2 regions of the Pseudomonas sp. NPDC077451 genome follow, and region 2 is predicted to be linked to the other one. Evidence: riboswitches for the same ligand, from Rfam matches in the RefSeq annotation. Region 2 holds a riboswitch; the other holds the start of a gene.
What was found. Region 2 has a riboswitch for cobalamin ahead of ACIGHL_RS12625 (energy-coupling factor ABC transporter permease). Riboswitches for the same ligand answer to the same signal wherever they lie in the genome.
Positions count from the first base shown of each region.

Region 1: linked by a shared signal. The riboswitch ahead of ACIGHL_RS11290 (TonB-dependent receptor) and the one ahead of ACIGHL_RS12625 (energy-coupling factor ABC transporter permease) in region 2 are both predicted to bind cobalamin.

Region 1 is NZ_JBITVX010000005.1:302,715-306,123, forward strand. Features, by position in the region: gene dxs (1-deoxy-D-xylulose-5-phosphate synthase) at 1-1,748, shown strand, start outside; cobalamin riboswitch at 2,008-2,220, shown strand; gene ACIGHL_RS11285 (hypothetical protein) at 2,176-2,301, shown strand; gene ACIGHL_RS11290 (TonB-dependent receptor) at 2,304-3,409, shown strand, end outside.
Region 2 is NZ_JBITVX010000006.1:277,803-281,211, forward strand. Features, by position in the region: gene ACIGHL_RS12615 (vWA domain-containing protein) at 1-458, shown strand, start outside; gene cobF (precorrin-6A synthase (deacetylating)) at 493-1,263, shown strand; gene ACIGHL_RS12625 (energy-coupling factor ABC transporter permease) at 1,288-1,938, opposite strand; cobalamin riboswitch at 1,975-2,173, opposite strand; gene cobJ (precorrin-3B C(17)-methyltransferase) at 2,219-3,409, opposite strand, start outside.

The DNA of each region.
Region 1 (3,409 bases), on a different contig from region 2:
GGACCGGCGGGCACTTCGGTGCTGGCCTTGGCGTGATCGAGCTGACCATCGCCCTGCATTACGTCTATGACACTCCGAAAGACCGCCTGGTCTGGGATGTCGGTCATCAGGCCTATCCGCACAAAATTCTCACCGGGCGCCGCGAGCGCATGGACAGCCTGCGCCAGAAGGACGGCCTCGCCGCCTTCCCACGCCGTAGCGAGAGCGAGTACGACACCTTTGGCGTCGGCCACTCCAGCACCTCGATCAGCGCCGCACTGGGCATGGCCATCGCCGCCCGCATGCAGGGCAAGAAGCGCAAGTCCATCGCGGTCATCGGCGACGGCGCGCTCACGGCAGGCATGGCCTTCGAAGCACTGAACCATGCGCCGGAAGTCGGTGCGGACATGCTCGTAGTGCTCAACGACAATGACATGTCGATCTCGCGCAATGTCGGCGGACTGTCCAACTACCTGGCCAAGATCCTTTCCAGCCGCACCTATTCGAGCATGCGCGAAGGCAGCAAAAAGGTCCTCTCGCGCCTGCCCGGTGCCTGGGAAATCGCCCGCCGCACCGAGGAGTACGCCAAGGGCATGCTGGTCCCAGGCACGCTGTTCGAAGAACTCGGCTGGAACTACATCGGCCCGATCGACGGCCATGATCTGCCGACGCTGATCGGCACCCTGCGCAACATGCGCGACCTCTCCGGCCCACAGTTTCTGCATGTGGTCACCAAAAAGGGCAAAGGCTTCGCTCCGGCGGAAGTCGACCCGATCACCTGGCACGCGATCAGCAAGCTTGACCCCATCGGCGGCCCGGTCAAGCCGAAGAAACCCAGCGGCCCGAAGTATTCCAACGTGTTCGGCCAATGGCTGTGCGATATGGCTGCGGTAGACCCACGCCTGATGGGTATCACCCCGGCGATGAAGGAAGGCTCGGATCTGATCGATTTCAGCGAGCGTTATCCGGACCGCTATTTCGACGTCGCGATTGCCGAGCAGCATGCGGTTACGCTGGCTGCAGGCATGGCCTGCGAAGGTGCCAAGCCGGTCGTGGCGATCTATTCGACCTTCCTGCAACGCGCCTACGATCAACTGATCCATGACGTCGCGGTGCAGAACCTCGATGTGCTCTTCGCGATCGACCGCGCCGGGCTGGTCGGCGAAGACGGCCCGACCCATGCGGGCAGTTTCGACCTGGCCTATTTGCGCTGCATCCCCGGCATGCTGGTAATGACACCGAGCGACGAGAACGAGATGCGCCGGATGCTCACCACTGGCTACCACTTCCAAGGTCCCGCCGCGGTGCGTTATCCACGCGGCACCGGCCCGAACGCAATGATCGAACCGGGCCTCGAACCGCTTGAAATCGGCAAGGGCGTGGTGCGTCGCGAGGGTACGCAGGTCGCGCTGCTGGTGTTTGGCGTGCAACTACCGGACGCCATGCAGGTTGCCGAAACCCTGAACGCAACAGTCGTAGACATGCGTTTCGTCAAACCCCTGGATGAGGCATTGGTGCGCCAGATAGCCGACAGCCACGCGCTGTTGGTGACCATCGAGGAGAACAGCATCATGGGCGGTGCCGGCAGTGCGGTCGGAGAGTTCCTCGCCGCGCAAAACCTGAGCACACCGCTCCTTCAACTGGGCCTGCCTGACTACTACGTCGAACATGCCAAACCCAGCGAGATGATCAGGGAGTGCGGACTGGACGCCGCCGGTATCGAGGCGGCAGTCAAAGCGCGACTGGCAAGGCTGCACACTCAGCCGTAGGATCCAGCGCCGCCATGGGCAACAGCGAGGCGGTCTGGGTATATGGGAGTCGAATTTCCATACCTCGATCTTCGCTGGGTCCGGGGATGGATGAAACATCATCCACACGACGCTGCCGAAGCTGGGCCGGGCGGATCAATCCCTCCCGGGCCGAGAGCGTCCTAAGCCCCCAACCGATCAGCTCTGTTTACCGCGGCCTTGCACTGAGGCGCGTCGCTCATTCGCTTGTCTTTCCCCAGCCCAGGCCGTAAGGTTCGCGCGATTTCCTATCCGCCCAGGTGTGCACGACCGCCAGGTCCGCATTAAACGGGAAGCCGGTGCGCTCGAAGAGCAAGGCCGGCGCTGCCCCCGCAACGGTAATCGACCGTGATCCAAGGATCACCGCCCGCTCAACCGCCACTGTGCCCAGCACGGGAAGGCGAGCGCGGTGCGCGTCGAAAGCCCGGAGACCGGCCTGGCGGATTCGACTGGTGTTGCGGAGGGCAGCACCGTCAAGCGCGGCTGCGTGCCCTTGCGCTTGTTCCTGCCCTTCTCAAAAGCGCTGAACTTTTGAGGATGTTCGACTTGAAGCCGTCTCGTACCATGCTTGCGCTGGCCCTGATACCGGGCGCTGCTGCCGCCCTGGAACCTTATCAGGCTCCACCAATGGTCATCACCCGAGCGACCGCTCTGGAACGGCCCGCCCCTGCCAGCACCCGCGTGATAGATAGGGATGAAATCGAGCGGAGTGCAGCCAGTAGCCTGATAGAGGTGCTGAACGGGAAAGCTGGTATTCAGATCCGCGACACGCTGGGCGACGGCAATCATGCCTCCATCAGCCTGCGTGGTTTCGGTGATAACGCAGTCAACAACGTGCTGGTTATGGTCGATGGCAGAAGGCTGAACAATCCCAGCTTGAGCGGTCCGGATCTGAACAGCGTGCCGCTCGCTAACATCGAGCGAATCGAGATCTTGCGCGGTGCTGGAACCGTCCTATATGGCGACCAAGCGGTAGGAGGGGTGATCAATATCATCACTCGTCGCCCGACTGGCAACGAAGCCTATGTCGAAACGACCCAGGGCAGTCACGATCTGGAGGCCTACCGGGGACATGTGTCGCAAGAGCTCGGAGGCGGTTTTTCAGCCTTTGCTAGCGGCGAGACAAGGAACGCTGACAACTATCGTGACCACAACAACGCCAGCTACCGCGATGTGTTCGGCCGTCTCCGGTATGAACATGCCAACGGCTGGTTGCTGTACGAGTATCAGAATGTAGACGACGAGCTTCTATACCCGCGCAGCCTCACCATCGTGCAGCGCCGTGCTGATCGCAAGGCCAGCACCTCGAACGAGTGGAACAACAGCAAAACCGACGTGCATCGCGTTGCTGGCGAACAGGCGTTTGGCCGCCACTGGACAGGCAACCTGGATTACACCATCAGAGACAGCGACGGGAATGGACTGATTTCCGGCAGCCCGTTCACCGAAGGCACCAGGGTGGAAACCATCAGCCCCCGCATCACCGCCAACTGGGACAGCGCGGCCGGCCGCAGTGAATGGTTGTTGGGGTTTGACCACCTGAGAGCTGATTACCAGGCGGCGTATAGGCTCTATCCTTCGCTCAGCAGTCTCGCTGAACAAACGCAGCGGGACTGGTATACACAACTCAGCCAGCCACTGAC
Region 2 (3,409 bases):
CGACGCGTCGACACGGCGCGCTGAGCAAGGCCAAGGGGCTGCTCGGTGAAGTCTTCGAGCAGGCCCGGCGTCAACGTGTCCGTCTGGCTCTGATGCAAGCCAACGGAACGCGCGCCGACTGGGTGTGGCCGGGTCGCAAGGTTTCAACTGCACAGCAGCAATGGCTGGCTGATCTTGGTGCCGGAGGCGGTACGCCCTTGCTGGACGCACTGCAGCAGGCGGCCGATTGGCAGACGCGTCGACAACGTCTGAAGCCCGCCGAGCAGCATCGGCTGCTGATCCTCACGGATGGCCGGCTGCGTGACGCGGGAGCCCTGGATCCAAGCCGCTGTCCGGCCCTGCTGGTGGATATCGAGAGTTCGCCGATTCGCCTAGGCCGCGCACGGCAATTGGCCGAACAACTGGGCGCGGAGTATCGACACATCGATACGCTCGCGACCCTGAATCACCCTATCTAAACGACAAACCTTTAGCGCAATGGAGCCTAACCCCGTGAAGACCCTGTTGATCATTGGCATTGGCGCAGGCGATCCCGATTTCCTGACGGTACAGGCGATCAAGGCGCTGAACCGCGTCGACGTGTTTTTCCTGATGGACAAGGGCGCCTCGAAGGATTCGCTTATCCACCTGCGCAAGCACATCTGCGAGCGCTTCATCGAACAGCCGGGGTATCGCTTCGTCGAAGCCGAATGCCCCGAGCGCGTTCGAGGTGTCGCCGACTACCGGGCCTCCGTTGTCGATCTCAATCAGGACAAGCAGCGGGTGTTCGAGCAGATGGTTCACCATGAGCTGGCCGAGGGTGAGGTGGGCGGCTTCCTGGTCTGGGGTGATCCTGCGCTGTATGACAGCACGCTGCGTATCGTCGAGGACATCGTGCAAGCCAGCCCGGAGCCGATCACCTACGAGGTGATTCCCGGCATCACCAGTCTGCAGGCGCTAGCGGCCCGGCATAAGGTCTGCTTCAACAGCATCGGCCAGGCTTTTCAGGTCATGCCGGCCCGGCGTTTGGCCGAGGGCTTTCCTGAGGGGCTGGATAGCGTGCTGGTGATGCTCGATGCGCGGGACACCTATTGCCTGTTCGTCGATCAGGAGATGGATATTTACTGGGGCGCATACGTGGGCACTGCGGATGAGGTGCTGATTGCGGGAAAGGTAGGGGAGGTTGCGGAGGAGATTCGCAGCACCCGCGCCGAGTTGCGCGAGCGGCATGGCTGGATCATGGACAGCTATCTGCTGCGTCGCCGCAGCGCTGACGAGGCTTGAACGTCAGCGCCGGGCGAGCCTTGATCAGGCGGTTGCGAGGGTTTTGACCGTGGTGAAGCGGCTGATCAGCGGGTTGTCCGCGTTGCGCTTGAGCGTGCGCACCACCAGGCAGGTAAACAGCGGCTCGAGCAATACCAGCGGCAGGTAGGACACAGCGAACAACGCCCAATTCTGCAGCGGCGTGGGTTCGTTACCCAGCGACAGCCAGAAACCGACCATCAGCACCACGCCGCCATAGAAGGCCGCGTCGAACTTGACGACTTCGGCCCAGCGAATAACGCGCCCGCCTTCAGCGAAGAAGTGCCGGCCAAGCAGGCCATGGGCGGCGATCAGCGGCAGGATCAGCGACAGCGAGTTGACTGCCAGGTGCACCAGATCGGTCGGTTCGAACAGCAGCCCTTGCAACAGCAGGCCAATGGCGAAGCCGAACAGCGTCGGCACGAATCCGAAAATCACGTACACCGCCGACGCACCCACGAAGTGCAGCTCCGAGGCGCCAACCGGCATGTGAAAGACCTCCATGAATATGGAGAAGAACAGCGCGGCGAGCAGGGTCTTGATCCAGATATCCGGCCGCCACATCAGCTTGGGCAGGAACACTGCCAATGTGGAAACGGCAGCAGCGTTGGCAAAGACGATTTTTGCGGCGTTGAGTACGCCAGGTTCGATATGCATCGTTCTCCCTCCGAGGGATGCGAGTTGAAAGGCGCCGGTATCGGCACGCTGATGGCAGGTCTCCTGGCTCGCGGGTCGTCGTGCACCTGCGTCTTCCCAGCCGATCAGGCCAGTGACTTCATTGCAGGTGAACTCGCCGTTCACAGTTGCGGGGGCAGCGCAGGAATAGCCTGTGGGCGTACCTGCTTCCCTCTTGCCTCTGCCTTTGGGGCAGAACCATCAAGCGCCGCTAGGGTAATGGGTTTGCTTGTATTGAGCACGTCTAAAACGCGGGCTCGGTTCAGGAGGCCGGATAGCTTCTGGGGGTGTAAACCCAGTCGCCTCCGTCTGGTTTGGCGAACCGGCAGGTCTGCGACGAGCCGATGATGACCAGGGTGCGCATGTCCACCTGCTCGGGCGTGAGCTCTCCCAGGCTGGTTACCGTCAGTGCTTCGGCTGGACGGCCTATGTCGCGGCCCAGCACCACCAAGGTTTCCGGAGCGCGCTGTCGACGGATGATCTCCAGGGCCCGGCCGAGCTGCCAGGGTCGCGCCTTGGAAATGGGGTTGTAGAAGGCCATGACCAGATCGGCCGCTGCCGCATGCTCCAGGCGCTTTTCAATCATGGCCCAGGGCTTGAGATTGTCCGATAGCGAGAGCATGCAGAAATCGTGGCCAAGCGGCGCGCCGGCTTTGGCGGCGGTGGCAAGCGCCGCCGAAACCCCTGGTAGCACTTGCAGATTCACTGCGTGCCAACGTGGGTCGCTTGAAGCGTGGAGCGCTTCCAGTACCGCGGCCGCCATGGCAAACACGCCGGGGTCACCGGAGGAAATCACCACCACCCGCCGGCCGCTGGCAGCGAGCTCGAAGGCGTGGGCTGCACGCTGCAGCTCCTCGCGGTTGTCGCTGCTGTGGCTGACCTGGCCTGGCCTTAGCGGGCCGGCCATCTTTATATAGGTTTCGTAACCGAGCAGGTCCTGCGCCTCGTCCAGTGCCTGCCGCGCCGCAGGCACCATGAACTCGGGTGCGCCGGGCCCGAGGCCGATCACCGTCAGCGAGCCGCGTGGCTGACCGATCTTCTCTATGTCGATGGGCTCATCTGCCAGTAACAGTTGTGCGCGCTGGCTGCGGCTGTGCTGCGGCGGCAGCTGCTTGATGTCATCGCTGAAGCGGATCGGCAGGCCCAGCTGGTTGGCGGTGTACTGCACATCGGCGTCGGTCATGAGGTCGAGCGGAGCGATGAGGCAGGCGAGGCTGTGCAGAGAAACGCCGGACTCATCGATCAGTCGGTGCACCTCGGCATCCAGCGCCGGGCCCCCGTGTTCGACATGGATCGCAACCTGCTTGGGGTGGATGCAGAGGGTAGACGCGTCTTCCTGCCTGAGCGGGCTGACGGTCACCCGGTGTTGCGCGTGCGGGTCGAGCGGCAGGCTGAGTTCATCCAGCCAGGGCGCCGGGCCTTCGACGCGCACCGGCGCGCCCGCCAGCAGATC